Regions from separate parts of the Ruminococcus sp. AM26-12LB genome, predicted to be linked through region 1. Evidence: predicted binding sites of a transcription regulator. Region 1 holds the regulator's gene; each other region holds the start of a gene.
The links. The regulator Rex, encoded in region 1, represses fermentation and respiration genes when NADH is low (regulators of the CRP and FNR family bind a similar motif). The targets are predictions, from matches to a motif close to ATTGTTAANNNNTTAACAAT.

Region 2: a site for Rex is predicted at 6,517-6,536, ahead of DW694_RS14390 (NAD(P)H-dependent oxidoreductase subunit E). Genes of this name have one in related genera too.
Region 3: a site for Rex is predicted at 4,082-4,101, ahead of DW694_RS08090 (V-type ATPase subunit subunit G family protein). Genes of this name have one in related genera too.
Region 4: a site for Rex is predicted at 2,251-2,270, ahead of DW694_RS14545 (DUF1002 domain-containing protein). Genes of this name have one in related genera too.

What each region holds. Positions count from the first base shown of each region.
Region 1 covers NZ_QUJX01000015.1:67,702-75,834, reverse strand. Annotated here, with positions in the region: gene DW694_RS12300 (cobyric acid synthase) at 1-476, shown strand, start outside; gene DW694_RS12295 (precorrin-8X methylmutase) at 479-1,120, shown strand; gene DW694_RS12290 (PLP-dependent aminotransferase family protein) at 1,117-2,433, opposite strand; gene DW694_RS12285 (pyridoxamine kinase) at 2,526-3,392, shown strand; gene DW694_RS12280 (ABC-F family ATP-binding cassette domain-containing protein) at 3,423-5,339, opposite strand; gene DW694_RS12275 (redox-sensing transcriptional repressor Rex) at 5,554-6,201, shown strand; gene DW694_RS12270 (NAD(P)H-hydrate dehydratase) at 6,263-7,780, shown strand; gene alr (alanine racemase) at 7,777-8,133, shown strand, end outside.
Region 2 covers NZ_QUJX01000020.1:33,545-41,677, reverse strand. Annotated here, with positions in the region: gene DW694_RS14410 (hypothetical protein) at 1-214, opposite strand, end outside; gene DW694_RS17005 (hypothetical protein) at 343-504, shown strand; gene spoIVA (stage IV sporulation protein A) at 606-2,075, opposite strand; gene DW694_RS14400 ([FeFe] hydrogenase, group A) at 2,221-3,918, opposite strand; gene DW694_RS14395 (NADH-quinone oxidoreductase subunit NuoF) at 3,934-5,805, opposite strand; gene DW694_RS14390 (NAD(P)H-dependent oxidoreductase subunit E) at 5,802-6,281, opposite strand; gene DW694_RS14385 (4Fe-4S dicluster domain-containing protein) at 6,682-8,133, shown strand, end outside.
Region 3 covers NZ_QUJX01000009.1:30,741-38,873, reverse strand. Annotated here, with positions in the region: gene DW694_RS08100 (RluA family pseudouridine synthase) at 1,965-2,663, shown strand; gene DW694_RS08095 (substrate-binding domain-containing protein) at 2,804-3,901, shown strand; gene DW694_RS08090 (V-type ATPase subunit subunit G family protein) at 4,215-4,523, shown strand; gene DW694_RS08085 (V-type ATP synthase subunit I) at 4,540-6,546, shown strand; gene DW694_RS08080 (V-type ATP synthase subunit K) at 6,551-7,021, shown strand; gene DW694_RS08075 (V-type ATP synthase subunit E family protein) at 7,041-7,634, shown strand; gene DW694_RS08070 (V-type ATPase subunit) at 7,665-8,133, shown strand, end outside.
Region 4 covers NZ_QUJX01000021.1:5,801-13,933, forward strand. Annotated here, with positions in the region: gene DW694_RS14540 (S1 RNA-binding domain-containing protein) at 1-686, opposite strand, end outside; gene DW694_RS14545 (DUF1002 domain-containing protein) at 1,571-2,038, opposite strand; gene rsmA (16S rRNA (adenine(1518)-N(6)/adenine(1519)-N(6))-dimethyltransferase RsmA) at 2,460-3,335, opposite strand; gene DW694_RS14555 (hypothetical protein) at 3,363-6,257, opposite strand; gene recF (DNA replication/repair protein RecF) at 6,313-7,404, opposite strand; gene DW694_RS14565 (RNA-binding S4 domain-containing protein) at 7,409-7,615, opposite strand; gene dnaN (DNA polymerase III subunit beta) at 7,826-8,133, opposite strand, start outside.

The sequences.
Region 1 (8,133 bases):
GCGGTTCCATGAAAGGAATGGGACTTCTTCCTATGGAAACGGTATTTGCCGAAAAGAAAACCAGGACCAGGGTGCAGGGGCATTTCGGTCAGCTGTCCGGTGTGTTTGCTCCTCTTTCCGGTGCGGAGATCGAGGGCTACGAGATCCATATGGGCGAAAGTATCCTGAAGGACAATGCAGGAACAGCCACGAAGATCACAGACAGCGTCAGCGGTAAGAAAAAAGAAGAGGGTGCTTTTGCGGGAAATGTGTGCGGAACCTATATTCACGGCGTTTTCGATAAGGAAGCATCTGCAGAGGCGATCATCCGCGTGATCGGCGAGAAAAAAGGTATTGATGTGGAAAATATGACAGGCGTGGATTTTGCGGCATTTAAGGAACAGCAGTATGATATCCTGGCTGCAGAGCTGCGGAAGCATCTGGATATGAAAAAAATCTATGAGATACTGGAAAACGGGATTACGGAGGAAGAATAGAAATGAAAGTTGAGCTTGAAAATGTAAAACCCATGGAGATCGAAAAAAGAAGCTTTGAGATCATCACAGAAGAGCTGGGGGATACTCCCCTGATCCCGGGAACAGAGCTGATCGTAAAACGCTGCATCCACACAAGCGCAGATTTTGATTATGCAAAAAATCTCTGCTTCTCGGAGGGGGCAGTGGAGATGGCCATGGACGCCATCCGCAACGGTGCCTGTATCGTCACAGATACCCAGATGGCAAAGGCTGGGATCAACAAGCGTGCACTTGCCCGCTACGGCGGTGAGGCTTATTGCTTCATGTCCGATGAGGATGTGGCTGCCCTTGCAAAAAAGAACGGGACTACCAGAGCCACAGCCAGCATGGACAAGGCAGCAGAGATGGATAAAAAGCTGATCTTTGCCATTGGAAACGCACCTACCGCACTGGTACGTCTTTATGAGCTTATTGAGAACGGAAAGCTTTCTCCTGAGCTGATCATCGGTGTGCCGGTAGGCTTTGTGAATGTTGTGCAGTCCAAGGAGCTGATCATGCACGCAGATGTGCCTTATATTGTGGCAAAAGGACGCAAGGGTGGAAGCAACATCGCTGCGTGCATTGTAAATGCCCTGCTCTACATGATCGATAACCGGAGAGATTAGGAGCCGGTAACCTCCTTCAGAAGCTGACAGGCAGGCAGAAAATCCTTGGATGGAATGGAGGAGCAGGAGAGGACCAGGGTGACCTCGGCTCCGTTTTCTCTGAGAACCTCCAGTCCCAGACCACGGTTCCGGGCTCTGTCTGTCAGTTCACTGCCTGTGAGAGAACAGGGAAGAGTAAGGGCAAGGCTGGTTCCTGCGGCTCCTGTTTGGATCTGGCAGTCCTGGCCGAAGGTCTCCCGGACAGCCTGGGAAAGGGCCTTCAGTTTCTGGGAATAAAGGCGGCGGAGCTTTCTTGTCTGGGAAGCCAGATGCCCGTCGCGGATAAACTGGCAGAGCGCAATCTGTTCTGCCTTGGAAGCAGTCTGATTATAAAAGGCTGCTTTTTTTGTATATTTTTCCCGGAGAGAGCGCGGCAGTACCATGAAGCTGACACGGATGGAGGGCAGCAGCAGCCTGGAAAAGGAACCGATATAGACAACGTTTTCACCACCTGCAAGACCGAAAAGTGAAGGCGTCGGCTTCTGAAAATAAACAAATTCGTTTTCGAAATCATCCTCAATGATCAGATGGTCATCGATCTCCGCATGACGGATCAGCTCCAGGCGTCGTTTTACCGGCATGATCTCGCCCCATTTCGTCATGTGAGCAGGAGAAACATAGATCACATCGCAGCTTTTGTCCCGGTAATGGACATCAAAGCCGTAATCCTGAAAGATGGTGCTGCATGCGGTGAAGGCCGGTGTGGGGAACGAAACGGTTTTCCGTTCATGGATCAGAGGGCAGAGGATCTGGAGAAGGGGCTGGAGACCGGCCCCTACTACAATGTCATCCGGGGAGCAGATCACATTTCTGCGTTCCCGGATATAGTCTGCGAGAACCTCCCGGAAATCGCTTTCGCCCTGGGGTTCGCCATAAGAAAGCATACGGTCGCCCTGGCGGAGGGCACTTTTGATGTAACGCTGCCACAGATCAAAACGGAAGCTTTCCCGGTCAACACCGGAAGAGGCAAAATCATAAAGGCAGGGCGTGATGTCCTTATCCTGTTTTTCGGGGGTAAGCAGATGCTGCTTGGAAGCAATGCCGGTGACATAATAGCCGCTCTGTGCTCTGGCGATGATATAGCCGTCTGCTGCCAGCAGAAGATAGGCATTTTCGATGGTGGTACGGCTCAGCTTCAGCTCCTGGGCGCATTTGCGGAGGGAGGGCATTTTGCTTCCGGGAAGGAGACGGCCTTCCAGGATCAGCTTCCGGTAATAGTGATAAACCTCCAGATAAAGGTGTTCTTTTTTGTGTTCTGCAGATATATTTAACATAAGTATGATGATTTCCTTCCAAAAATGATTGCGTAAACCTGACAGTTCATTCTATAATATTACAGAAAAAAACTCAAGACTGGAGAATTACCATGAAAAAAATAGCAGTGATCAATGATCTTTCCGGGCTGGGGAAATGTTCACTGACAGCAGCGATCCCGGTGATCTCGGTGATGGGAGTCCAGGCGTGTCCACTTCCCACCGCTGTTTTAAGCAACCAGACCGGTTATGAAAGTTATTTCTGTGAGGATTTCACAGAGCATATGGAACCATATATGGAGCAGTGGAAAAAAAGAGGATTTTTCCCGGATGGGATCTATACAGGATTTCTTTCTGATGATAAGCAGGCAGACAGGATCCTGAAATTTATGGACGCGTTTGCAGGAAAGGATACTCTGATCCTTACAGATCCGGTGATGGGGGATGACGGCGCGGTTTATCCGATCTATACAGAAGAGCTCCGCAGCCGGTTCTGCGAACTGACACGCCGTTCCTATGTGATCACACCGAACCTTACGGAAGCCCTCCTTCTTCTCTACGGAAAAGAAAAAATGGAGGAGATCTGGAAGGAACTGCAAAAGGCATCAGAGGCCCGGCGGATGGAAGAGATCCGGGAGATCGGGTGCGGACTTGCCCGGAAATTTTCACTTCCTGCCGTTGTGATCACCGGAGTGGATCACAGGGAGGAGGGGCAGCCTCTGAAAATGGGGAATCTTGTCCTGGAAAACGGAAACAGCTCCTGGGTATTTGCAGAGAAATCCGGCGGAAGCTATTCCGGGACAGGAGATCTTTTTGCATCCGTGCTCAGTGCAGGGCTGGTAAAAAGATATTCCATGAAAACCTGTGCAGAGCTGGCCGTGGACTTTATCTCGGCATCGATCCGGGATGCGGTGGAGGAAGGAACAGACCGTAACGATGGTGTATGCTTTGAACAGCATCTCGGCATGCTGCTTCCATAAAAACATAAGGGGATAAAAAAGAGCTGACCGTCAGGCCAGCTCTTCCCATTTTTCATAAAGCTCTTCCAGTTCTTCAGCGATGGCTGCTTTTTCGCGGCTCAGCTTTGTACATTCCGCTACATTGGTGCAGACATCCGGAAGGACCATGGTTTCGTCGATCTCGCTGTCTCTTGTTTCCAGCTCTTCGATACGGGCTTCGACTTTTTTCAGCTCGGCTTCCCGTTTTCGTTTCTTTGCCTGTTCTTCCTTCATCTGCTGCCAGGAAAGCTTGTTCTCGGAAACCGTTTTTTCTTCGGCAGGTGCCTCCGGAGAAGTGCTTCCCGGTGCATAGGTACTGGTCAGCTCCTCCTTCTTTTCCAGATAGTAATCATAATCACCGATGTAATTTACCACTGCCTGGTTTGTCAGCTCCATGATCCTGGTCGCAGTCTGATTGATAAAGTAACGGTCATGGGATACATAAAGGACTGTACCAGTGTAGCTGACCAGTGCTTCCTCCAGGATCTCCTTGGAGGCAATATCCAGATGGTTGGTAGGCTCGTCAAGGATCAGGAAGTTGGCTTCGGAAAGCATCAGCTTTGCAAGGGAAACACGGCCTCTTTCTCCACCGGAAAGTGCGGAGATCTCCTTGAAAACATCATCTCCGGTAAAGAGAAATGCGGCAAGCATATTTCGGATCTCGGTCTCTGTGAGAGTCGGATAAGTATCGGAGATCTCCTGGAAAATCGTCTTGTCCATATGCAGAACATGATGTTCCTGGTCGTAATAACCGATCTGCACCTTGGAACCAAGGGAAAATTTGCCGGCATCTGCCTCAATAAGACCGTTGATGATCTTCAGCATGGTGGTCTTTCCGGTTCCGTTGTTTCCGATCAGTGCCACACGCTCGCCGCGTTTGATATCAAAGGAGATATCGGAGAACAGGGTCTGTCCCGGAAAGGCCTTGGAAAGCGCTTCCACGTGGAGCACATCGTTTCCGCTTAACACCCGTGGTTCCAGCGAGATACGCATCCGGTCCTGGAGCTCAAGAGGCTTTTCAATCCTCTGTACACGGTCCAGCATTTTTTCACGGCTTTCCGCACGCTTGATGGATTTTTCACGGTTAAAGGATTTCAGCTTGGCGATAACGGCTTCCTGATGCTTGATATCCCGCTGCTGATTTAAGTATGCCTTGTACTGTGCGTCACGAAGCTGAGCCTTCTTGAGAGCATAGGCAGAATAGTTGCCGCTGTATACGCGGGTCTGTCCGGCTTCAATCTCAATGACCTTGGTGACCACCTTATCCAGAAAATAACGGTCATGGGAGACGATAAAAACAGCTCCCGGATAATTCAGAAGATAAGTTTCCAGCCAGGAGATGCTTTCCATATCCAGGTGATTGGTTGGCTCATCCAGAAGCAGGATATCCGGCTTGGAAAGAAGCATCTTGCCCAGCGCCACGCGGGTTTTCTGACCGCCGGAAAGAGTTTCGATCTGCTTGTCATAATCTTCCTCTGTGAAGCCGAGACCCTTTAAGACACCGGTCAGCTCACTTTTGTAAGCGTATCCGTTCTCCAGCTCAAACTGATGGGTCAGGCGGGTATAGGTTTCCATCAGACGGTTCAGCTCATCACCGGTCACCGTGTTCATTTCCTGTTCCATATTGCGGATACGGCGTTCCATATCGATGATGTGCTGCTTTGTGGTAAGAAGCTCCTCGTAGATGGTATGATGTCCGTGGATATCCTGGTACTGGGCAAGATAGCCGATATTTTTATCCCGGGCAAGCACCACGGTACCGGAATCAGCAGAAAGCTCCTGCATGATGATCCGCAGCAGTGTGGTCTTTCCTGCACCGTTGCAGCCGATCAGAGCAGCCTTTTCACGGTCTTCAATGTGAAAGGATGCATCATTTAAAATTACTTTTTCGCCAAAGGCCTTGCATATATTCTGACATGATAAAATCATAAAAACTGTCCTCCTGTATAAAGAATCACCCCTGTTTATGCCTGAACAGGGAAAAATCCTCCACCTATTATAACGGAAACTGCCGGGATTTCAAAGAAAAAATCAATTATTAGAAAAATTATAAAGAAATTTGTACAGAATAGACAACTTTAATTGACAGGAAAATGTCAATTCGTTATAATTAACCTAGTGTAAGGTAAGGAGGAAAACTATCGTGGAGACAAAACAAATCTCGAAAGCGGTGATTAAGCGTCTGCCACGCTATTACCGCTACTTAGGAGAGCTGATGGAAGACAATGTAGAACGTATTTCTTCCAATGAGTTAAGTAAGAAGATGCATACCACAGCTTCTCAGATCCGTCAGGATCTTAATAATTTCGGCGGTTTTGGGCAGCAGGGGTATGGCTATAATGTACATTATCTTTATACAGAGATTGGTAAGATCCTGGGACTGGATACCGTTCATCCGATGATCATTCTGGGTGCTGGTAATCTGGGACAGGCACTTGCCAATTATGTGGATTTTGAGAAGCGTGGCTTCAGGCTGGTTGGTATCTTTGACGTAAATCCTGTGCTTGAGGGCATCGCAGTCCGTGGACTTGAGATCCAGATGCTCAGTGAGCTTCCGTTTTTCCTGAGAGAGAATAACGTGGAGATCGCGATTCTGACACTTCCCAAGAATAAAGCCAAGGAAATGGCAGATATCCTGGTGGAGAACGGGATCAAGGCAATCTGGAATTTTGCACATCTCGATCTTGAGACACCGGATGATGTGATCGTAGAGAACGTTCATCTTTCCGAGAGTCTGATGACACTGTCTTATAATCTCAGTAAATACAGGCAGGAACATGTGGATAAGTAAGAATTGTTAAGCTGCCGGAAACGGCAGCTTTCTCTATGACAGAGGGGAGGCAGAAGACAGAATGAAGAAGCTTGTTACCTGCAAAGAAATGAAGGATCTGGACTCCACAACGATCCGTGAGATCGGAGTTCCCTCCGAGGTTCTGATGGAGCGGGCGGCACTGAAGGTGGTAGAGGAAACAGAAAAGTATCTCCAGAAGGACGAAAGGATCCTGGTAGTCTGCGGAAGCGGAAACAATGGCGGTGACGGTATCGCTGTTGCCAGATTGTTCCATCTGAAGGGGATCCGGGTAGAGTTTTATATGGTCGGAAACAAAGATAAAATGACCAGAGAGACAGCTCTTCAGTATAAGATCGCTTCCGGTTATCGTGTCCCGGAGGTGAATAACCCGCAGTGGAGTGAATATACTACTATAGTAGATGCCGTGTTTGGGGTAGGCCTGACGCGTCCGATCGAGGGGCATTATGCTGATATCATCCATGAGATGAACAGTGCGAGGGCCAAAAAGATCGCAGTTGACATCCCGTCAGGAGTGAACGGAGATACTGGCCTGGAAATGGGAATTGCCTTCAGCGCCGATCTGACTGTCACATTTGCCTACCGGAAAAGAGGTCTTTGCTTTTATCCGGGAAGACTGTATGCAGGAAGGATCGTTACCGCCGATATCGGGATCTATGAGCAGGAAGCTGTGACTGCATCTGCCGCCTGTCTGGAAAATAAAGATCTGAAGCTGTTTCCGGAACGTGATCCCGGCGGAAACAAGGGTACCTTCGGAAAAGTGCTCTTTGTGACCGGAAGTGAGGGAATGTGCGGAGCCGCTTATTTAAGCGCCAGTGCAGCACTTCGTGCCGGTGCGGGAATGGTAAAGATCCAGACTGTGGAAGCCAACAGGATCCCACTGCAGATACTCCTTCCGGAGGCTATGGTCTGCAGCCGCTTTGATCAGGAATCCAATGAACAGCTTCTATCCTGGTGTGATGTGATCGTGATCGGACCGGGACTTGGAACATCAGTGGCTAGCCGTGAGAGAGAACAGTGGTTTCTCACGGCGGCTGCCCGGGAGAAAAAGCCGCTGATCCTGGATGCGGACGGCCTGAACCTTCTGGCTGCACATCCACAGTGGTATCAGTATCTGGGAGAGCATGTAGTCCTGACACCGCATATCGGAGAAATGAGCCGGCTCAGTGGCAGAACGATCCAGGAGATCCAGCATGAGATCGCAGATACTGCACTGAAATGTGCTGCGGAAACAGGCTCTGTGTGCGTATTGAAGGATGCATGTACGGTGATCGCAGATGAAAAAGGCCAGATGTATCTGAATCTTTCCGGTAATTCCGGAATGGCAACTGCAGGAAGCGGAGATGTGCTTTCCGGGATCCTGGCAGCAGTGTTATGTATGTATCTGAAAACGGAGGAACAGCCTCCCATGGTTTTAAAGGCCGCGTTAGGTGTTTATCTTCACGGACTTTGCGGTGATCTTGCAGCCGCTGAAAAAGGAAAGCGCAGTATGCTGGCAGGAGATATCATAGAATATCTGCCCAAGGCATTAGCTATAGGTGAAGAGGAGTCGGGATTATGAAAAAATACGAGAGAGTAAAAGCACTGGTATCACTGGATGCCATTGCCCACAATTTTGAGGAAATGCATAAAAATGTCAAAGAAGGGACAAAGATCATCGCTGTGATCAAGGCAGACGGTTATGGTCATGGTGCCAGAGCTATTGCCCGTCTGATCCAGGACTATGACTATATCTGGGGATTTGCAACAGCTACTGCAGAGGAGGCACTGGAGCTTCGGCATGCAGGGATCACCAAGCCTGTCCTGATTCTTGGCCTTGTATTTGAGGAATATTATGAAGAGCTTGCAGCCAATGATATCCGGATCACCATATCGGATCTTAATACAGCAGCAGAATATGCAAAAGCAGGTGCA
Region 2 (8,133 bases), on a different contig from region 1:
TAGCGACAGTCACGGTTTTCCATGTATTCTTTACTTTTTTTCCCTTCACATAATAGTAGTATTGTCCGCCCTCTTTTTTCCAGCCATTTTTAACAGCTGCTTTTGCGGTTGTTGTGGTTGCTGTTGTTGCTGCCTGCGCACACACTGTGCCAAATGTCAGGCAAAACAGCATTGTGATCATGAGAACAAGCTGTGCGAATCTTCTCTTTTTCATGGTTTCTTTTCCTCCTGTTTTAAAAATCTCCATACCCGGTGATAATTATATTTTCTTGCAATATAATGTATAAAATACATTATCTCCTCCAATACTTAACATATCTGAAAAATAAAGGAGGTTTTTCTATGCTTCTCTTTTTTCTTGTATTCTTCGGACTCCAGATCTTTGTTCTTTTCTGCTGTGCCGCTGCAGGAAATGACGCCGCTTCCCAGGAACTATCTGACCTGGAACAGCTTCAGTTTATCGCAGAATGGAAAAAACAACATCAAAAAAAGGACGTCTGCTGAAGAACGTCCTTTTTTACTGTAAAGAGGATACAAACAGGATATTCGCATTCCGCTTTGTTACATGCTCATGAACAAAATTGCTTTGCAATTCTATTCTCCATTCATATGATGATACACACCAGTCCGCCTTTGCTGTCATTTACGATCTTCTTCATAGTATCCTGAAGCTTCACCTGACTTTCTTCGCTGATCATGGCCAGCTTGTTCCGGATTCCGTCTTCCACCAGCTGCTGGATGGATTTTCCGAAAATATTGGTCTCCCAGATACTTTCCCCTCGCTCCGGGCTTTCTCTGATATACTTTATCAGATCCTCCGCCTGCTGTTCTGTACCAACGATCGGAGCGATCTCCGTTTCGATTTCCGCCCGGATCATATGAATGGACGGACTTTTTGACCGGATCTTTACTCCGAATTTATTTCCCTGACGGATCACCTCAGGTTCCTCAATAGTGATCTCGGAAAGCTCAGGCACCACAACCCCATACCCTGTTCCTTTTACCGCTTCCAGGGCAGCCTGGACTTTTACAAATTGTTCCTTCATACCGGCAAGCTCTTTTATGGTCTGGATCAGTTCATATTCGCTTTCCATGGATATCCCGCTCATTTCACTGAGCATCTGATAATAATAAATGTCTTTTACTGCGATCCGGATACGGACTTTTCCATCGGAAAGACTGACCTGCTCAAGCAATGTATCTTCCACATATGGACTTTCCAGATATACTGATTCTCTGCTTACATCACGCACATGAGTAAGTTTGGTCATCTTTTCCCGAATCTCATTTAACAGAGCCGCCTTTACCTCATGTTCCGGAGAAAGCATCTCCACCCATCTGGGAACAAAAAGCTCTATCTCACTGACCGGGAATTCATAAAGGATCTTCTCCAGGATTCTGGTCACATCCTCTTTTCGAAGCTGTTCACAGTTGACTGCCAGAACGGATACTCCAAATTTCTCTTCCAGATGTTTTACAGTTTTTCCGGTTTCCTCACTGTAGGGAGTCTGGGAGTTTACCAGGATCAGAAAGGGTTTTCCCTGGACTTTCAGTTCTTTTATGGTCTGTTCCTCTGCCGGGATAAAATTTTCTCTGGGAATCTCCCCGAAACTTCCGTCTGTTGTGACTACAATCCCAATGGTGGAATGCTGGCTGATCACTTTTTCCGTTCCAATGCGGGCTGCATCATGGAACGGGATTGCTTTTTCCTGCCATGGTGTTTTGACCATCCGTTCCCTGCCTTCTTCCACATTTCCGGATGCATCCTTTACCAGAAAGCCTACACAGTCAATGAGTTTTACCCGGATTTTCTGGTTTTCCCCTATGGATACTTCCACTGCTTCTTTTGGAATAAATTTGGGTTCTACGGTGGTGATCATTTTTCCGGCACCGCTTAATGGCAGTTCATCCTGAAGTTCTGCTCTTTTTCCCTCGCTGATCGATGGCAGTGCTATCAGCTCCATAAATCTCCGGATAAATGTGGATTTTCCTGTACGGACCGGGCCCACAACCCCTATGTAGATATCCCCGCCCGTCCGTGCCTGGATATCACGGTAAACCTGAAAGTTTTCCATATAAAAAAGCCTCCCTGCATATACTGGCCTGTAAGTTCCGGGAAACATCTTAAAAAAGACAGTTCCCGCATACCACAGTATATGCCCGGAAGGCTTCTTATATGCTGCTGTTCACCGGGAACAGCAGCTCTTTGTATTCCTCATATCAGTCTTTGATATAGAACTCATTGTGAAGCAGATGATGCTCTTTGCCTTTGAGGAGTCCCTCATAAAGCTCCAGAACCAGTGGGTTCTCATCGGATTTCTTGATGATCATGGTATTGTCTGCATTGTACAAACCTCTTGCTCTGGCTGCCTTGGTTCTGTCACCGGATCTGGTCGGCTGACCTCCACCCATGATACATCCACGGCGACATGCCATAACCTCGATCAGATGATAGTTTGCCTCGCCGTTCTTTACACGTTCCATAACGGTTCTTGCATTTGCAAGGCCACTGGCTACGCATACATTGATATCCATTCCCTTGTACGGTACGGTAAATTCCTTGATTCCCTCTTCACCACGGACACCACACTCTGCGATCTCATGCATGGCTTCCTTACTGTGATCCGGGCTCAGTCTTCGAAGAACTGCCTCGGTAACACCACCGGTAACACCGAAGATAACGCCACCGCCGGAACCAAATCCAAACGGCATATCGCATGCTTCCGGATCCAGTGTTGCAAAATCAAGACCAAAGTTATCGATCATGCGGAGAAGCTCTGTGGTTGTGATAACGATATCGGTATCCTGCTCGCCATCGGTAAAGCTGTTCGGGCGGATTGCCTCTGCCTTCTTGGCTGTACATGGCATAATGGAAACCATAACGGTCTTCTTGCCTGCTGCATGCTCCGGATCACGGAAATATTCCTTAATAACCGCAGACATCATTCCCTGTGGGGAACGGCAGGTAGAGATATTCGGAACATATTCTTTATATTGATCAGTGATAAACTTCACCCATGCAGGACAGCAGGAAGTCAGAAGCGGAAGATTCTCACCCTTCTCCACTCTGTTTAGGAACTCCTTGGTCTCTTCCATAATAGTAAGATCGGCGCTGAATGTGGTATCGTATACTTCATCAAAGCCCATTCTGTGGAGTGCGTTGACGATCTTGCCCATAACGCTCCTGCCCTTTGTGAGGCCGTAGTGATCACCAACTGCTACACGGACTGCCGGCGCAATCTGGGCAACCACACGGGTATCCTTGTCCGCAAGTGCATCCCAAACCTCATCCATATGTGTACGAATGGAGATGGCTCCTGTCGGACAGTAAACACGGCACTGACCACAGTTTACACACTGTGTCTCAGCAATCTTTTTATTGAATGCAGGCATGACCATGGCCTCTGTTCCACGGAATGCGAATCCAAGAGCTCCGATTCCCTGAAGTTCCTCGCAGGCACGTACACAGTTGCCGCAGAGGATACATTTGTTCGGATCACGGATGATGGACGGTGAACTGTCATCGATCTCATGCTGTTCTCTTGTATTTTCAAAACGGATATCCCGCACGCCAAGGCGATGTGCCAGCTCCTGCAGGATACATTCGCCGCTCTTTACACAGGTTGTACAGTCACGGCAATGTGCTGCAAGAAGCAACTCCACGATCAGTTTACGATATTTCTTAATACGGCCGGAGTTGGTATAGATAACCATTCCGTCTCTCGGCTGCTCAGAACAGGAGGCAAATGTTTTGCCTCTGTCATCCTCAACTGTACAGAGACGACAGGCACCAAAGGTGGAAACCTCTGAATGATAGCACAGTGTGGGGATATTGATACCGGCATTCCTGATGACTGTCAGGACATTTTTTTCGTCGGTGAATTCTACTTTTCTTCCGTCAATTGTCATTGTACCCATAAGATATCCTCCCTTCTATGCTTCCACATAAATCGCATCAAAGTTACAGTTATCCTTACAGGATCCGCATTTGATACATACGTCGTTGTTGATTACATGTGGATGCTTGATCTTTCCTGAAATCGCACCAGCCGGACAGTTCTTTGCACACTTGCCGCAGCCGATACAGAACTCAGGATTGATATGGAATTGACGGAGCGCCGTGCAGACCTTCGCACGACATTTCTTATCTACGATATGCTCTACATATTCGTCACGGAAACGCTTCAGAGTACTGATGACCGGAAGCGGTGCACTCTTACCGAGTCCGCACAGAGCCATGCTCTGAACCATGTTTGCAAGCTCTTCCAGCTCATCCAGATCGGAAAGCTCACCCTTACCTGCGACGATTCTCTCCAGGATCTCAAGCATACGTTTGGTACCCTCACGGCAGGGAACACATTTACCACAGCTCTCACGCTGTGTAAAGCTCATAAAGAAACGCGCAACCTCTACCATACAGGTATTCTCATCCATAACAACCAGTCCGCCGGAGCCCATGATGGCATCCAGCTTCTTAACAGAATCAAAATCAAGCGGATGATCGATCTGATCGTCGATCAGACATCCACCGGAAGGACCGCCGATCTGTACACCCTTAAATGCAGCACCGCTCTTAAGACCGCCGCCGATGTCATAAATGATATGACGGAGGCTTGTTCCCATTGGAACCTCGATAAGACCGGTGTTCTCAATGGAACCGGTAAGTGAGAAAGTCTTTGTTCCAGGGCTTCCCTCTGTACCGATGGTGTGGAACCAGTCAGCACCCTGAAGGATGATCTTCGGTACGTTGGCGTAGGTCTCTACGTTATTGAGGACGGTAGGCTTACCCCACAGACCCTGCTCAACCGTTCTCGGAGGTTTTACTCGAGGCATACCTCTGTTGCCTTCGATAGAAGCAGTCAGGGCAGAACCTTCACCACATACGAACGCTCCGGCACCGCGATTGATATGTAAGTGGAAATTAATACCGGAACCAAGGATATTATCACCAAGAAGGCCATAGGACTCTGCCTGCTCAATAGCCATTCGAAGTCTCTGTACAGAAAGAGGATACTCGGCACGCACATAAATATAACCATCTTCTGCACCTACTGCATAGGCAGCGATCACCATACCCTCGATCATCTTGTAAGGATCACCTTCCATTACGGAACCATCCATAAATGCTCCCGGGTCACCCTCATCACCGTTACATACTACATAACGGACTTTTTCCGGCTGGCGTGCAACCTGTGACCATTTCTTGCCTGCAGGGAAGCCTGCACCGCCACGGCCGCGGAGACCAGACTTCGAGATCTCGTCGATAACACCCTGTGGGGTCATCTCAAAGAAAGCCTTCGCCATAGCGGAAAATCCGCCTACGGAAATATATTCATCAATGGACTCTGCATCGATCTTGCCACAGTTCTCAAGAACGATCCTTGTCTGCTGGTTCAGGAACGGAATGTCACTGGGATGTGGACAGGCCTCATCATTATGACGATAAAACAGACGCTCAACAGGCAGTCCGCAGATCACGGTCTTCTCTACGATCTCGCGACAGTCGTCTACCTGAACATGTACATACTGATAATCATAGGGCTCAATTCTCATAAGAGGACCAAGTTCACATAAGCCCTGGCATCCGGTCTTAACGATTCCTACATGAGGAACATCCTTCTGCATCTCAACCGCAACACCCTCGATTCCCTCACAGAGTCTTGACATTTCTTCATAAATCTTCTGAGCACCGGAAGCAATACATCCGGTACCGGAACAGACGAGAACACGGCAGGTATAGCCATCAAGATTCTTCTTAACCTCAGCCTGTTTGTTTTTCAGATCTTCCATACTGGTTATACTCATACGCTCTCACCTCTCAATTCATTTAAAAGCTCAACAGCCTTCTCAGGAGTCATCTTCGGGTGAACTTCATCATTTACAGTCAGTGTCGGTGCAAGTCCGCAGGCACCAAGACAGGAAACTGTCTCAACGGTAAACATCATATCATCTGTAGTATGCTTCTTATGACTCAGTCCAAGTTCCTTCAGCATTGCTTCCTTTACAGGCATGGACTTACGTACATGACAGGCAGTACCGTCACATACCTTGATGATGTACTTGCCCTTCGGCTCAAAGGAAAAGTTTTCATAGAAAGTAGCTACACTGTACGCCTTCGCTTCTTTTACACCAATCTGTTCCGCAACATAAGTAAGAAGCTCTCCCGGAAGATAACGGTACTCAGCCTGGATATCCTGCATGATCGGAATCAGTGATGCAGCTTTCCGGCCGTAGTGCTCGATGATCTCGTCCGTTTTTCTGTAATACGTCTGGTCTAACATTCGGTTCCCTCCTTGTTTCTCATAGATTTTCCACTTGATCAACCTGTTCCACTACAGGTTAATGCTTTAACACTCTGTCAGTGCCGCGCATTTATGCAAATCATTATTTTGCACTATTTCATGCCTTTAATTATAACTTATATGGTCATTTTTCACAAGCGGTTTTTTTGCTTTTTTCAGAATATATCGAAATGTTTACAGTGACTTACTGATTTTGTATCTATTTTCCATAAAATATGTTCAATTTTTAACAGTCTTGATAATAAAGATACAAATCTGCTCTTTGTTTCTGCCCCAAAACATTAAAGCCGGTTATTGATTTTATTTCTCAATTACTTTAAGATAGATAAAAAGTGCGTGGAAAACATTTAATTAATTTATTTTGTAAAGGAGAACATCTATGCGAAATCTTGACACACCAGTAAAACAGATCCGGCGAAAGATTTTTACCGAAATTGCTAAGATCGGATTTGAATCCACGGACGAATCAATGATCCATGATATCGAATCCATTCCCTACAATATTGTAGAGGAACGCGCGAAATACCGCGAAAGCATCTATCGTGAAAGAGCTGTTGCAAGCGAACGTGTCCGTCTGGCCATGGGACTTTCCCTCCGCCCGGAAAATCGTTCCGTCCACCTTACCGATGGCGTGAAGGCCAGCAACATTGACGAGAAATATTATGAACCACCTCTTATGCAGGTGATCCCTTCCGCATGTTCCGCATGCGAATCCAACAAATACGAAGTCAGCAACATGTGCCGCGGCTGTGTCGCACATCCCTGTTTACTCACCTGCCCCAAAGGCGCCATTTCCATGGTAAACGGAAAATCCTTCATCGACCAGGACAAATGTATCCATTGCGGAAGATGCAAAGCTGTCTGTCCTTACGATGCCATCGCCCATAAAGAACGCCCCTGCGAACGTGCCTGCGGTGTAAAAGCCATCGAGAGCGATGAACAGGGACGCGCCTCCATCAACCAGGATAAATGCGTATCCTGCGGCATGTGCATGGTCAGCTGTCCATTCGGAGCTATCTCCGACAAATCCCAGATCTTCCAGCTGTCCCACGCCCTTCGAGAAGGAACTGAGATCATTGCAGAAATCGCCCCCGCCTACATCAATCAGTTCGGCGAAGACGTCACCCCGGGCCAATTCCGCTCCGCTCTCAAACAGCTGGGCTTCTCAAACATTTATGAGGTAGCACTGGGCGCAGACATCGGCTGCATCTCTGAAGCACACCACTACGCCAAAGAAGTAGCAACCGGCCACCTCCCGTTCCTCCTCACCTCCTGCTGCCCATCCTGGTCAGTCATGGCAAAAAAATACTTCCCGGCTATGATCGACAACATCTCGCAGGAACTGACCCCGATGGTGGCAACTGCCCGCATTGTAAAAAAAGAACACCCCAGCGCAAAAGTAGTCTTCATCGGACCATGCGCCTCCAAAAAACTGGAAGCCATGCGACATTCCGTAAGAAGTGATGTGGATTTCGTTATCACCTTCGAAGAACTCTGGGGCCTGTTCGACGCCAAAAGCATCACCCCATCCACCTGCGAAGAGCTCCCGGAAGAAACCCAGGCCGCAACCGCAGCAGGACGAGGCTACGCCATCGCCGGCGGCGTAGCCGGAGCCATCGAAAACTGTCTGAAGGAATACTATCCCGATGTACCAGTCCACATCGAACACGCAGAAAGCCTTGCCGAATGTAAAAAAGTCCTCACTCTGGCAAAGGCCGGAAAACTCAAAAACTGCATGATCGAAGGAATGGCCTGCCCCGGAGGCTGCATCGGCGGTGCAGGAACCAATGCCGGCTTCGCAAAAACCTCCAAAGCACTCAAAAAATACGTA
Region 3 (8,133 bases), on a different contig from region 1:
GCTGAGGCAACCTGTGAAAAGGCCGGCCCATAACACGCCATGTACGCTGATGCGTACCTGGCTCAGACAGATGGGCCTTATTCTGCGGCCTGTATCCGCAGAATACCTTTCCACAGGTCACCTCAGCCGCCAAGTATGACCAAAGGCTCACTCCGAAGCCCCTGCTCCCCACAGGACACCTCACGCTGACATTCCCAGAGACAAACCCCAGCCCCGGTAAAAATATCAAGAAAAGCTCAACATCTCAATCCCCTGCAAACATTGCAAAGTACAAACATTGCAATGTTTGCAGGGCCAATACAGTCACACAGAAACTTTTCTAACTAACTTTCCATGTTCGAAAGTCAGGGCGTGAAGGACGGGCGGGGCGGGTGACTCTGCAGGAGTCGTAGTACTTCTTAGGCCGCGGGGAGGCTGCGTTGCTGGAAAAATCCCAGCTGTTTGAGCGTCAGCGAGTTCTGGGATTTTTTCAGCGGTTTTAGCAGAATCCCCGCAGCCTTAGAAGCACTAGACCTCCGAAGCCTCACCCGCCCCGCCCGTCCTTCACGCCCGTCCGTTCGCGACATACCATCCCGTTCTTCACAACTTCACAATATCGTAAATTAACAGAAAATAATAAAAAATATAAACAAATTATAAAATATAAACACCTAATAAAACAAATAAATAAAAATAATAGCATAAAAACACAAAAATGTATTGACAAATACCTGCAACGATGTTATTATAAGACCATCAAAAACAACAAGAGAAAAACAAAAAAGAAAATCATTCAATTCATAGCATAGATGCACATGAAGGATGAAGAAAGGAAAAGGTGATTCCAGTGGGAACATAAACAAACACCATCATCAATATGAGAGTGACAGGAACCGGATTTCCTGCAAGAAAGACCTGATACAGATCACATATGATACACCTTAAGAAAACAGAAGTTTCTTTTATGAAATATAAATAAGAGCCTCTTAAATCTTACTTATATTTTAAGAAATCAGAAACAAAAGGAAATCAGTATTTCAGGTAATATAGAATCGGTAACTCATATTGAACAACTGTCACACACCTGATACAAAGATTTCAGGAAATATGTAAAGAAATATTTCCCGAAAGAGTAAAACCCTCAACTCACCGGTTCGTTGGAAAGAAGAGATTCCAAGAACAAACGTGAAGATGAGAACGATACTTTGAAATGCATATCAGAACCATTAGGATATGGATTGAAGCTTTGCATCAGAAGAATATCTGAGAGGATATTAAAAACAGAAGAATCGGGCAGGAACTTTTTTCCAGGATACTTTAAAGAACTGCAGAGGAGAAAATCCCAATAGGTCGATTTGAATCAGCAGATCGCAAAGTACAGAGATGACAAATGGTTTTGAATTTAAGAAGTTAAGTCCAGAATTGTTTAGTGAACAGGAAAAAGTATAACCACCGAAAGTCTTCAGATAAACAGGAAATCAAACATCGTAAAAAACGATTTCTGATCTATAAAACTTTCTAAATAATCGAAAAGATATACTTACATATATCAGTCGTTTATGAGCAGGAAATAAAAAAGAAGAGAGAATCTGAAAAAGAAAAATTTCAAAATTGAATAAAGAGAATCGAAATTATTTTATAAAGTATATAAAATCAAAGATTTCGATTGATAAATGTAATAAGTATAACAAGAAAACTTTATTCGAAAGAACGAAGAGGAAGAAAAATTGAATAACGAAGAGTGTTGAGACGGTCATCATTTTTGGAAACTGTAAAAGTAAAAAAAGTGATGACCGTCTCGTTGTGTATATAAGATTGCATATATTAAGTATATAACCGTTCCGAAAAACTCTGGATAAAATAATATGATCCGAGCAGAGAGCAAAATTTTCGATCAGAGATTTTCCGAACAGTTATATTTATCAGTTGCCATCAAAAACATCATCAGTTATACTTCTGTGAGAAAGGAAGTAAGATGAGAAAATATGTGGAATTATCAGATTGAAGAAAATATTTTATATGAAGACAAAGAGATCCTTGTGTGCAGAAAAACAGCAGGAATGCCGGTGCAGGCAGCAAAAATAGGAACAATGGATATGGAAAGTGCCCTGAAAAATTATCTGGCACAAAAAACACAGGGAAAGATCCCATATCTGGGAGTAGTACATCGCCTTGATCAGCCGGTAGAAGGCATTCTTGTATTTGCGAAAACATCCGAAGCAGCAGGAAATTTGAGTAAACAGATGATGGCAGGAGGTGCCGGAAAATATTACCTGGCAGTAACGGAGGGAAAAGCAAAGAGCTCAGAAGGGACTCTTACAGACTATCTGAAAAAAAATGGAAAAGCCAACATGTCTCAGGTGGTGTCTGCCAATACACCGGGAGCAAAAAAAGCGATCCTTCACTATAAAGTTCTGGATCAGCAGGAGATAAACGGAAAATCCCGGACACTTCTTAAGATCAGGCTGGAAACAGGTCGGCATCATCAGATCCGTGTGCAGCTTTCTCATGAGGGACTGCCCCTTCTCGGAGACCGGAAATATAATCCTTCGGGAGAAAAAGGTACATCACTGGGACTTTGTTCCAGTTGTCTGGAATTCAAACACCCCAGAACAGGAAAAATGATGAAGTTTGAAACAGAGCCACAGGGAAGCGCGTTTCTGGATTTTGTGAAAAAAGTGTAAAAACTCTGGACGGAAATACGAAAAAGTGTATAATGTAAAAAGCAAGTAACCAAATGTAAGATTTTTGTAAAGTATAAGTTACTGTGGACGGACAAGGCAGACGATAAAGAACAGTAACCAGCGAGGAAGAGGAGATTACAATGAAAAGAGCTGCAGTAGCGTCAGCAGCCTTGTTGGCTGTGGCAACCCTGCTGACAGGCTGTCAGAAAGAAGAAGTAGAAAAGCTTGTTGCACCGATTGTAGCAGATGTCCAGGAAACCCCTGAAGCAACCGAAGTGGAAGAAGAAAAAAGCCCGCTGATCCCTGAGATCGATGACACTCTTTCTATTGAAGAAGGTGCCAGAATAGCTGTTGTCAGCAAAAGCAAAAAAGGCGAGTTCTGGAATAAAGTAAAAGAAGGAATGGAAGCTGCTGTCAAGGACGTAAATGAAGCGTATGGTTTCAAAAAAGACAAGCAGATCACGATGACCTTTGAGGGTCCGGATGATGAAGAGGACGTAGAAAGTCAGATCAATACTCTTGATGCAGTGATCGCTGAGAATCCATCTGTAGTGTGTCTTTCTGCCGGAGATATGGATTCCTGTCAGGCACAGCTGGAAGCAGCGAAAGAGAACGGAATTCCGGTGGTCGCATTTGATTCCAATGTCAGTGATACAAAGCTGGTCAGAGCTTTCCGTGGAACAGACAATACACAGATCGGCAAATATGCAGCATATAAGCTTGGCAGCGCCATTGGAAAAATGGGAAATGTGGCTGTTTTTTCCGCACAGGAGAAAACACAGAGCGCGCAGGAGCGTGTAAAAGGATTTCTGGATAATATTGCAAATTATACGGATATTAAGGTGGTGGAAACCGTATATTCTGACCAGGTTGATGATATGAAGGAAGCCATGAAGGAAGTTCTGGATAAATATCCGGCATTGGATGGAGTTTTCTGCACCAATGCCGAGGTTTCTGAAATGTTTCTGGAGGTAAATAAGGACACAGGAGAAAATAAAGTTGCTATGGTAGGCGTAGATGCAACCAGCAAACAGCAGGAAGCGATCCAGAAAGGGGAAGAACTGGGAGTGCTTTCACAGAATCCTTATGCGATGGGATATCAGACCATGTGGGCGGCTATTCAGTCTACTGCACCGAAGAAGGAAACAAAGATTGATAAGAAGGTTTTACTTGATCCGGTATGGATCGATGCTGAGAATATCAAAAGCGAAGACATTGCAAATTACCTGTACAATTAACAAATAGAACAGATAGCCACTGTAGGTCGGTTAAATAGGTTAGTCCGCATTCACCGTCCGTTCATAACTGAAAGCCATCAGTCCGATGAAGATGTAAAAAACATTTTCATCGGGCTGATGGCTTTTTTGAATAAAAATAAAAAATATGAATAGAATAAACAAATAAAAAGTGTGCGAAAAAATGGCAAAAATATAACATATATGACGACTTTTTGACACAATACAAATAAATTTATCGTTAAATTGCATAATAAACATTGTTTTGAAAAAGCGATTGTGGTACAATTTGGATATGCAGAGAGGCGGTGATCAGATGATCCAGGAAACGATCAAGGCAGTGAAAGAGGCGGAGGCAAAAGCACAGCAGAAGATAAAGGATGCATCCGTCCGTGCACAGAGTATCATCAGCGAAGCTGAGAAAGAGGCAGAGAATATTATCAGAAAGGCGGAAACAGCCGCCGGCGAACAGGCGGCATCTGATATGAAAGCAGCCGAGGAACGTGCACACAGTACAGAGAACACTGTCGTTGGACAGGCGGAGGAAGAGCTTGCAGCTTTGAAAAAGAAAGCGGAGTCGAAGCACGAGCAGGCGATCCAGACAGTAATGGACAGTTTGTTCTGAGAGGGGGAGTGCGAAAATGGCAGTATTGCAGATGCAGCGAATCAGTATCTGCGCAATGAAAAAGAACCGTAAGGCCATATTGGAAGAACTGCAGTCACTTGGAGTATTGGAGATCGATGCAGCGGAATTGGATCCGGAGCTTAAGACGATGGATACTATGAATGCCCGGCTGATCTTTGAGAAAAACGCATCCCTTTGTGATCAGGCAATCGAAATACTGGATGAATTTTCGAAGGAAAAGCAATCCATGCTGGCATCCCTGGCAGGGAAACCGCTGATCGGAAGGAAGCAGGAGGAAGAAGCTATCCGGGATCAGGAAGAGATCCTGAGAACAGCTAGAGAAATCCAGGGATACCGGAAGAAGCTTACAGAGAACAATGCGGCAGCAGTTAAGATCGAGCAGCAGGAAGCAGCTCTTGCTCCATGGCTGAAGCTGGATATTCCGATGAACTTCGGCGGTACAGCGAAAGCAGCGGTACTTGTGGGAAGTATTGATGGAAATATAACTCTGGATCAGGTATACAGTCAGCTGGCAGCGGATGCACCACAGCTTGAAGCCTTTGACATTCGGGAAATCTCAAATGACGCCGGTAAGCTGAGCCTGGTGGTTGTCTGCTTGAAAGCACAGGCACAGGAACTGGAAGAAGCGCTTCGGATGCAGGGATTTGCAAGACCGGCACAGCTGGTATCAGAGGTTCCGGCACAGGAGCTGGAGAACCTTAAGAATGAAGTGGTACACATTCAGGAAGAGTCCGAACAGATCCGGGAACAGATACGCGCTCTTCACGACAGGAAGAGCTCTCTTCAGCTTTTGTCCGATTATTTCCGGATCCGTGCACAGAAATATGAGGTATTAGGACAGCTCCGCCAGTCGGAGAGCACTTTTTTTGTGACAGGATATCTTCCGAAGAAACAGGTTCCTGCAATGGAGAAACGGCTTACGGAGAAGTACGATATTGTTTTTGAAGCAGAAGATGCTGAGGGAGAAAATGTTCCGGTTGCCCTTCAGAACGGCAAATTCGGAGCAGCAGGAGAGGGAGTTCTGGCAGCATTTGGTCTTCCCGGAAAGGGAGAGATCGATCCTTCCATGATCATGACAGCCTGCTATGTATTTCTTTTCGGACTGATGCTGTCAGACGCAGCATATGGACTGATCGTCTTTGCAGTCTGTCTGGGAGTACTTCTGAAGTTCCCCAGGATGGAGAGCGGAATGCAGAAATCCATCCGGCTTTTTATGTACTGTGGATTGTCCACTTTGTTCTGGGGCGTGATGTTTGGCGGATATTTCGGAGATTTTATCGATGTATTTTCGAAGGTATATCTGCACAGGCCGGTCACGGTGAAGCCGGTATGGTTTGCACCTTTAAATGAGCCAATGAGACTTCTGGTGTTCTCCATGCTGTTTGGCCTGATCCATATGTTTCTGGGAATGGGTCTTAAGGGCTACATGCTGTTACGTGACAGAAAATATCTCGACTTTTTCTGTGACGTAGTACTCTGGTTCCTGCTTCTTATGGGACTGATCCTGATCTTTATCCCAAGCAGCATGTTCCGTTCTATTTCTCAGATGGATCTGAACCTTTCACCGGCAGTGATACAGGTCGGAAAATGGATGGCGATCATCGGTGCTGTGGGAATTCTCTTTATGTCAGGAAGAGATAAGAAGAATCCGTTCCTGAGGCTGGCGCTTGGAGCCTACGATCTTTACAATATCACGGGATGGGTCAGTGATATCCTTTCCTATTCCAGACTTCTGGCCCTGGGACTTGCTACCGGAGTTATCGCATCAGTTATGAACCAGATGGGAAGTATGCTGGGAGACAGTATTCTGGGATGGATCGTATTTATCCTTGTATTTGTGATTGGTCATATCTTTAACCTTCTGATCAATCTTCTGGGTGCATACGTGCACACCTGCCGATTACAGTACGTAGAGTTTTTCGGCAAATTCTTTGAGGGCGGAGGAAAAGAGTTCCACCCCTTCCGCGAAAATACAAAATATGTAGATATTAAGGAGGATTAATATTATGAGTGGTATCGTTTGGGCATTATTGGGAGCAGCAATTTCCGTAGCTCTTGCAGGTATAGGTTCCGCCATCGGTGTTGGTACAGCCGGCCGTGCAGCAGCAGGTGTTGTAACTGAAGACCCGGACAAATTTGCTAAGGTTCTGCTTCTTCAGCTTCTTCCCGGTACGCAGGGTATTTACGGACTGCTGGTAGCATTCCTTGCACTTTCCAAGGTTGGTATCCTGGGCGGCGGTGTTGCTGATATTTCCCTGGAAACCGGTCTTATGATCTTTGTGGCTTGTCTTCCGATCGCTATCGCAGGTCTTCTTTCTGCGATCCATCAGGGAAAAACTTCCGTAGCTTCCATCGGTATCGTAGCCAAGAAGCCGGAGCAGTTCGGTAAAGCCATGCTTTTCCCTGCAATGGTTGAGACATATGCGATTCTGGCTCTTCTGATCTCCATTCTTGCAGTCAGCGGAATTCAGGTTTGATTCATCAGGAGGGCAGAGCATGACAGGATTAGAGAAGATGGTAAGCCAGATTCTTGAAGAGGCCGATGCTTCTGCAGCCGTTACGATCAGTGATGCGGAGAAAAAAGCCGCAGAGATCCTCAGGGAAGCCGGAGAAAAGGCAGATAAGATCCGGCAGCAGAGAGAAGAACAGTCCAGGGCAAAGGTGAAAAGCTATGAAGAGCGGACAGCTTCCGCTGCAGATATGAAGAAGCGTACCGCAGTTCTTGCAGCCAAGCAGGAGCTGATCGGAAATGTGATCGCAGATGCCTGTGACCGTGTGAAGAATCTGGATGAAGAAAAATATTTTGGGATCCTTAAGAATATGGCTGAGAAATATCTTCTTCCAAGAGAAGGAGAGATCTGTTTTTCAAAAAAGGATCTGGAACGTATGCCGGCAGGTTTCCGTGAGGAAATAAAGAGCCTGGCACAGAAAAAGGGTGGTGTGCTGGAAATTTCCGGTGAAACCCGAAACATAGACGGAGGTTTTATCCTGATATACGGCGGCATTGAGGAAAACTGTTCCATTGATGCCATGTTCGCAGAGAAGCGGGATGAGCTTCTGGATCAGGTAAGAAAGATTTTGTTTGCGTAAAACACCATCGCAAAAAGGAGGGCGTGAATGATGTTTGGTGAAGATTATGCCTATGCGGTGGCGCGGATACGTGTTCTGGAGACCGGACTTCTGAATCAGGCAGCGATCGAGCAGCTTCTGGCATGTCAGGATGAGCAGCAGTGCCTTCAGATTCTTACGGAGAAGGGCTGGGGAAACGGTGATCCTGCAGCCGGTGCGGATGCCATTCTTTCCCGGGAGAGAGAAAAGATCTGGGAGATCATGGATTCGCTGGTAGCGGACCGATCTGTGTTTTCTGTTCTTTCCTATCAGGATCTTTTCCATAACCTGAAAGCGGCTGTGAAGGCAAGCATCCTGCAAGGGGCAGCGCCGAATATTTTTTTCAGCGACTGTTCCATTGACGGAGAGGATATGGTGAAATTCCTGACAGATAAGGAATATGATCGTTTTCCTGAGGATATGCGGGAAGCGGCAAGAGAAGCCTATGAGACCTTTTTGCACACAAGAGACGGACAGCTTG
Region 4 (8,133 bases), on a different contig from region 1:
CAGATCTGAGAAATATGCACCAGCCCGGAAACCCCGTTCCCAAGTTCCACAAAAGCACCATACGGCTGCAAACTCTCAACCGTACCCTCAGTCACAAAGCCAACCTGGATATTGGAAATCTTATTCCGTTTCTCCACCTCAGCCCTCTCACGAAGAATCTCCCTCGCCGAAAGCACCAGCCTCTTCTTCGCCTTATCAGCCTCGATCACCCGCACCTGGATCGGCTTATTCAGAAACACCTCAGTGTCCTCAACAAACTCCAAAGCAAGCCTCGACGCCGGAATAAAACCACGGACACCCTCAACATAAGCAATGGCACCCCCGTTAACGATCCCCTTCACAACAACATCCAGCACCTCACCCGAATCCTGAAGCTCCTTCAGCCTGTCCCAGGCAAGCACATCCGCAGCATCCGCTCTGGAAAGAAGAATATTCCCCTGACCATCATCCCTGCGAAGAACCATCGCCTGAACCTCATCCCCCGGCTGAACAGCCTCTTTAATATTAAACCCCGGCACCCGGGAAAACTCCTCCACCGGAATAAAACCCTCAGCATAAAACTTAAGGTCAAGAACAACCCCCGACTCATCCACACTCACAACAGTCCCGGAGATAATATCCCCCTCATCGATCCTCTTAAAAGAAGCCTCCAGCTCCCTCTCAAAATCCTTCATAGACTCCGCCATATCCAGACCTCCCATTCAAACAAAAACCCAACCACCGCCGCCCCAAACCAGACGACAGCACTATAATCCTAATCATTATAGCATGCACACCCCACCCGCGCTATATTTTTTGCACTGGAAATTTCTTAACCCCTTTATTTCTCTCCAACGCACAGGACAGACTCAGATCAGCCCATTTATCACACCCTTGATGCTTTCTTTGTTTCTCTCCAACGCACAGGACGGACTTAGATCAGCCCATTTATCACAACCTTGATGCTTTCTTTATTTCTCTCCAACGTACAGGACGGACTTAGTACGATTCCAGAATTTCTTTGTAGTGCATCCTTTTTGTTTCTCTCCAACGCACAGGACGGACTGCCGGAGGGGCGCCCTGCACGGCAGAAGACTCAGACGCTTAGTATGACCCGGCGAAACGACCGCACCAGGCACGACCATGCAGCCGCCCCTCCGGCAGTCCGTCCGTCCCTCCCCACCCACAAAAAAAAGAGCCCAAAAAAGGCCCAAAAACGAGGAGTGCCCCGGTAGTGGCTTACCGGGGCGATTATTATGAAAAAAATTGTATGTGTAATGATACAGATACACACCATTACAGCGTCTTTCGTAACGTTCTTTCGAACTATCCCTATACTACCAGACAAATATGAACAAACAATGAACATCTCGTAAACAATTAGCGCATTTGCACAATTTTTTCAAAAACACCCTCCCCCAATTTATAAAAACACCACATTCACAAACAAAACCAAGCCCCTAAACATTGTACATATTGTACATCTCAACCAAACAAACCAACAACAACCCCAACAAAAGAGCCACAACCCTCACCCTCTAACAAAAACTCCATGTCCTAAATCTCCATCAAAAGTTCCATCCAAACACCATCACCGCCGTGAAAGCATCCCCTTAATAAACTCAATCGCCTTCTCAAAAATATTCTTCACATCAGACTTCGTAACACCCATATCCTTCAAAGTACTATAAGCATCACTCACATACCCCTTGATCTGATCATCACTCATCTCGATCCCACGGAACTTACTGATAATATTAACCAGCGAACTCTTATCATCCTCATTAAGACTCACCCCAAAATGATCCGCAGCCTCATCGATCCCCTGAGAAATCTCATCATCCGTGATCTGGTTAGAATCAAAAAGCCCCTTCACATAAACAATGATATCCCCAACCTTATCCGGATCAGAAGCAAGAGACCCAACCTCATTATCCTTCAGGATCTCCTCCGCCTGACTCATAACAGAACCGGAATCAGACGCCATAACCATCATCGGAGATGTACATGAAATAACGCCCGCAATAACCAAAGCTGTAACCTTGTTCAATCTTCTCATAATATTCAACCTCCATACGGGCACCAGCCCTTATTAAAAATTTCCTTTTACTATTTTTAACTATCTTTTACTGCCTTTTTATTACCTCATCATTACCTTTTCGACGCCCCTCAGTATACCACACACACCCACCCCTCTGTAAACCTCAATTTTCCCCATTCCCACCCACACCATTCAGACTTTATGTATATCGCCAAAAATATATTCACAATATTTTCATATTTTAAACAAACTTTCCTAACATCTCATCAGTAAAATAAAAAATGTAAATTTTTCATTACTTATGTCTGGCACCTCAGACATAACCTCCTTTCTATGACAAATATATAGGTCCGGACAGGAAACCTCTCCAACATTCCCGTCCGGAAACGCAAAAAGAACCCGGAACAGCTGCCCGGGCTCTTTTTGCATTTATCATATATTAATTTTTCTCATCATAAATACAGTTGGCAAGCATCGCAAACTGCTCCAGTGTCAGCGCCTCACCCCTGATATTCAGCGGAAGATCACACCTGTTGAACACATCCTCGATCTCCTCCTTACTCAGGGAAAAATCTCCGGAATTTCTGATCCCGTTCACAAGCGTCTTTCTCCTCTGGTTAAAAGATGCACGGATCAGACGGAACATAAGCCCCTCATCCTTCACATCCACCGGCGGCTTCTCATAACGCGTCAGCTTGATCACCGCACTTCCAACCTTCGGCCGCGGCATAAAACAGTTCGGCGGTACATTCGCAACGATCTCCGGCTTCGCATAATACTGCACAGCCAGGGAAAGCGCACCGTAATCCTTGGTACCGGGACCAACCTGCATACGGTCTGCAACCTCCTTCTGCACCATGACAGTGATCGAATCCACAGGAACATTCTTCTCAAAAAGCCCCATGATGATCGGAGTCGTAATATAATACGGCAGATTCGCAACCACCTTCACAGGCTTACCGCCGTTTTTCTCATCTGCGATCTTTTTGATATCCGTTTTCAAGATATCGTTATTGATCACGGAAACATTATCCCAGTCCTTCAACGTATCCTTAAGGATCGGGATCAGCGAACTGTCGATCTCCACAGCAGCCACCTCTCTGGCAGCCTCCGCAAGATACTGGGTCATAGTTCCGATACCCGGACCGATCTCCAGTATAAAATCATCCTTCGTGATACCCGAAGACTCAATGATCTTTTCCAGAACATGCTCGTCGATCAGAAAATTCTGACCAAACCTTTTCTGGAAAACAAAATGATACTTTTGAAGGACTTCAATGGTATATTTCGGGTTACCAAGATAAGGTCTGGCCATATTTTTTACCTCTGCTTTTTCTTATTTTCAGCTGAAATCCTTTTCAAAAAGTACCGTGTAGCCATCACGGTCCACACGCTTCTTGGAACGCTTGAACAATCCGCTCTGAGCTCTCTCCATAGCCTTATCCAGCATGGTCTTCACAGTACCAATGCACATCGGCTGATCCTCCTTCTGGTTGATCCCGATCAGATTATACAGAGCAAGCATGCCCATCTGGTCGATACGGAATCCATTCTCCATGGTATAGACCTTAGCGAAATTAACAAGTTCATCGTTTGTAAATACAGGAATGTTGATCATGGATGTAAACTTCTTCGCAAGCTTCGGATATCTTGCGATCAGCTTACGCATACCGATCTTTTCATCCTCCAGGATCACGATCATTCCCTTTGTGTTTCCGGTCATAGCTTCCTCAAGCTCATCTGCTGTTTCCTGGGAAAGCTGGTTTGCATCCTCGATAACAAGGAAACCGCCGGCAAGCTTGGATACGATCTCCGGAATATCCTTTCCGTTGAGATCATCCGCAAATATATAGGCAACCTTGGAAGCCTCGATATTCAGCTCTTTACAGATTGCCGGGATCAGACTTGAGATCAGTCTCGTCTTACCTGTTTCTCTGCCGCCCATAACGATCACATTTCCGGTCTGGGAGGTCTTGTCTGCTGCGCCCATCTGCACATCGCAGAGTACATCAAGCAGCTGTTCCTTCATTCCGGGAACTGTAACAAAATAGGTGAAAAGCTGTTTCTCTTCATCTGTGAGCTCTTTCTTTCTGGAAACGATCTTTGTAGGATCCTTTTCCGGATGGATCGTAGCGATAAATTTCTCAAGCTGCTTTTCCTCGCTGAGCTCCTCTTCCTCATCGTCCTCTTCCATGGCTTCATCAGAATCATCACCGATGAGACTGCTGATAAAGTCATCCTCATCCTCTTCCTGGAATTCAAAGGCGTCATCACTGTATTCTTCTTCCTCATCAAGAAGATTTTCCTCTTCCGCTGAAGCCAGCGGTTCCTCATGATGAAGCTTCGCTGAAGGCTCTGCTGCCGCCTTCTGCACCTGCTCCTCAGATTCCAGTGAAGGAATCTCCGGAAGCACATCCTCTTCTTCCACCGGCTTCTGTACTCCTGACGGACCATTCAGAAACTCTGCTTCTGCAGCCTGAAGATCCTCCTCAGTAACCGGCTCCTCATCTTCATCAAATACGATATCCGGAAGTCTGGTATCGGAAGTCTCCGTTACCTCTTCCTCCTGCTGAGCGGAGATCTGCGCCATGATATCCTCGATATCTGCCGCATCCGGCTCCTCCGGAACAAATTCATCAGCCGCAATATCCAGATCCTCAATACCTGCCGGCTCTTCCGTTACGTCGGACTGCTGGACATCCGGAGATTTCTCTTCCTCCGGGATATCGATTCCCTGCTGTGTAGCTGCTGCCAGAATAGTATCCTCCAGGTTGAAGTCCTTATCTTTATCCTTCCCGGACCTGTCACCTACAGATGCCGCAATATCCTCGATACTTCCGAAAATTCCGGACGCGTCCGGGATCTCTGCGGAACTGCTTGCATTCTCCGGGTCCACATTGATCATGGACTTCGGGATCTTCAGCTCCGGCATACGGATCGTTGCGGAAAAATCAGGCTTGCCTTCCTCATTGAGCGGAACCCCTGCAGGCTTCTCCTCACTTTCCTCATTTCCGGCAGACTTCTCCTTCATGATCTCTGCAACACTCTGGGACAAAGACATCTCTGTAGCTTTCTCAGCCTCAGCTTCTTCCGCTTCCTGATAAGTCTCTTCTTCCTCTTTATCCTGCTGTTCCTGAGCCTGCAGCTTCATACTTCCGGATGACAGGTTCTCAACACCGGATGCCAGCGGGATCTCATCCGCTTCCTGTCCGGAAAACTCTTCCTGCTCTTCAGAAGGCTCATCCGAAGCTTCCTCACTTCCTTCTGCTGCTTCGATCTCCTCAGAATCTGTAAACTCCTCTGACGGTTCTGCTGCCGCAGCAGTCTCAGCCTCCGGCGCTTCCGTCTGTTCCGTCACATCCTCAAAGCCTGTGGAAACCTCATCCGGCTCTTCATCCTGCGCAGCTTCTTTTTCCTCCATATCCTCTTCCGCAGATTTCTTATGTCCGCCAAAGATATCACGGAATCCCTTGGAAAGCTTCTCCTGGAATGTCTCCGCACTGTTCAGATCCCGCTCATCATCTACCTGGATAGTATCTGTGACCGGTTTTGCCTCCTCATACTCGCCGGATGCTTCCTTACTCTCCCTGATCTCCTGCGCCTTTTCCGGCGGGATCAGCTTCGGGATAAAACGCTGTTCGTATTTCTCTTTCTCTTCGCCAGTGAGAACACCCATCCGCTGTTTCAGGTCAAGGGCCTTCATCACATAAGTTCCGTCATTGAACCAAAGGATCATCTCATTGCAGAGATCCAGGCACTTCTGCTTGTCTCCTGCCTTGTAATAGAGCTTGGCCAGCTCATAAGACCAGCGCTCCGTAAATTCCTTCTCCTTATATTCCTCAAGAATACGGATCTGTTCATTCAGAGATGCATTCTTCGCTCTGGCGATCTTATATTTCAGTATATACTGGCTGTTATCATTACCTGCCACTTCTCTGTATTCATCAAAGAATTCTGTGGCTTCACTGATCTGTCCCATTTTCAGGGAAACCTCGATCAGACGGTAAAGTATGTTCTTGCCGATCGGCGCTCTGTGGTAGGCAAGAAGAAAAATTTCCTTGCTCTCTTCATAGCGCTTGTTGGCCGCGTAGATCTCGCCCACTACACAAAGGGTACGGACGTTTTTCACACGACGCCAGTCAATGCTGTCCACAATCTGCATGGCGCCTTTGTAATCCTGGGTCTCGACCAGCTTATTGATCTGTCCCAGCTTAACGCGAAACTCCTCTTTATCCAAAATATTCACCAACTTTCCATAATCAGAATCAGTTTACCATATGCATACGGGCTTGTCAAAACCCTTTAGGCATATAAACATGCCCCTTTACCACCTGAAAAACCCTGTTGATCTTGAACTGATGGCTGACAAAATCATCCAGTCCTGTACAGGTGATTAGAGTCTGTATATCGTGGATGCTTTCCAGCAGATATGTCTGCCTGCTGCTATCCAGCTCCGAAAGAACATCATCCAGCAGAAGAACCGGTGTATCCCGGATTTTTTTCTTCACCAGATAGATCTCCGAAAGCTTCAGGGAAAGGGCCGCAGTCCTCTGCTGCCCCTGGGAACCATACCTCCGGATGTCGATCCCGTTGACCTTTACGCAGAAATCATCTCTGTGCGGTCCCACGGAGGTCAGCTTCATCCGAAGATCCCGCTCCCGGTTCCTGGAAAGCTTATCCTCAAACTCGGCCGCCGTCACACTTGGCTCGTAAAGGATCTCCAGCTCCTCGATCCCGCCGGTAAGCCCTTTATGAAGCCCCCTTGCGATCTCGTTAAGCTCCTCCACAAAGGCTTCCCGCTTCCCGATGATCTTCTTTCCGTAATCGACCATCTGCATATCCCAGACATCCAGGGTACCTTTCAGCCCGGGGTTCATATAACAGTCTTTGAGAAGACGGTTTCTCTGGTTCACGATGTGATTGTAGCCGGCCAGCTCCGTGATATAAACACCATCCAGCTGACAAAGCTCCGAATCCAGAAAACGTCTTCTCTCTCCCGGTCCATTCTTGATAATATTAAGATCCTCCGGAGAAAAAAACACCAGATTCACCACCCCCAGCAGCTCCCTTGCCTTGCGGATCGGCAGCCCGTTGATGGCAACTCCCTTTGCTTTGTTTTTCCGGAGGTGCATGTCTATTTTGTATGAAAGATCGCCCTTCTTCACCATCATTCGGATATGGGATTCCTCATTCTCAAAGCGGATCATCTCCCGGTCCTTGCTTCCCTTGTGGGATTTGCTGGTACCTGCCAGATAAACCGCCTCCAGGATATTGGTCTTTCCCTGGGCATTGTCACCGTAGAGAATATTGGTGCCCTGATCAAAATTCATCTCCAGCGACTCATAATTCCTGAAATTATTCAGTCTGATGGATTCAATGTACATTCCTTCACCCGATCACATAAATATCTTTTCCATCGTAGGAAATGGTATCTCCAGGATGGATCTTGCGGCCACGGCGGTTCTCCACCTCACCGTTCACCAGTACCAGACCATCATTGATGGCATATTTCGCCTCAACGCCGTCCTCCACAACACCGGCCAGCTTCAGCGCCTGACCAAGCTTGATAAATTCGTCTTTAATTCTGATCTCCAATTTTTTCTCCTCTTATCTCCGGGGTATTTTCTCCGTCAGATCGATCTTTTCTGATCTTCTGGGGGTATTTAAAATTCCCCAAAATACAAATTTCACCGGAAGGCGGTAATTTAAATACCCCCTTCCAGCAGTTTACGCATGAAACAATTCTCAGAACACGATCGCATTCCCATGCACAATCGGTCAAAAACGGTCACATTACCCCAGGTCTTATCTGGCCTGATTCTGATTGATGTTTACAGGAAGGATCAGGTAAGTATAGTTCTCCTCATCGTCACGGATAAAGCACGGGGCCTTCGGATTTACAAGATAGATCGTCACGGTTTCATCATCAATAACACGAAGCGCATCGATCAGGAATTTCGGGTTGAAGCCGATCATGATATCCTTACCCTCTTTTTCAATATCGATCTCCTCATTCATGGAACCCATTGCAGAATCAATGCGCAGCTCCATATCATCGTCTGTGATGTTGATGATGATCGGTTTTTTATCAACCTCACGTACCAGAAGTGTGG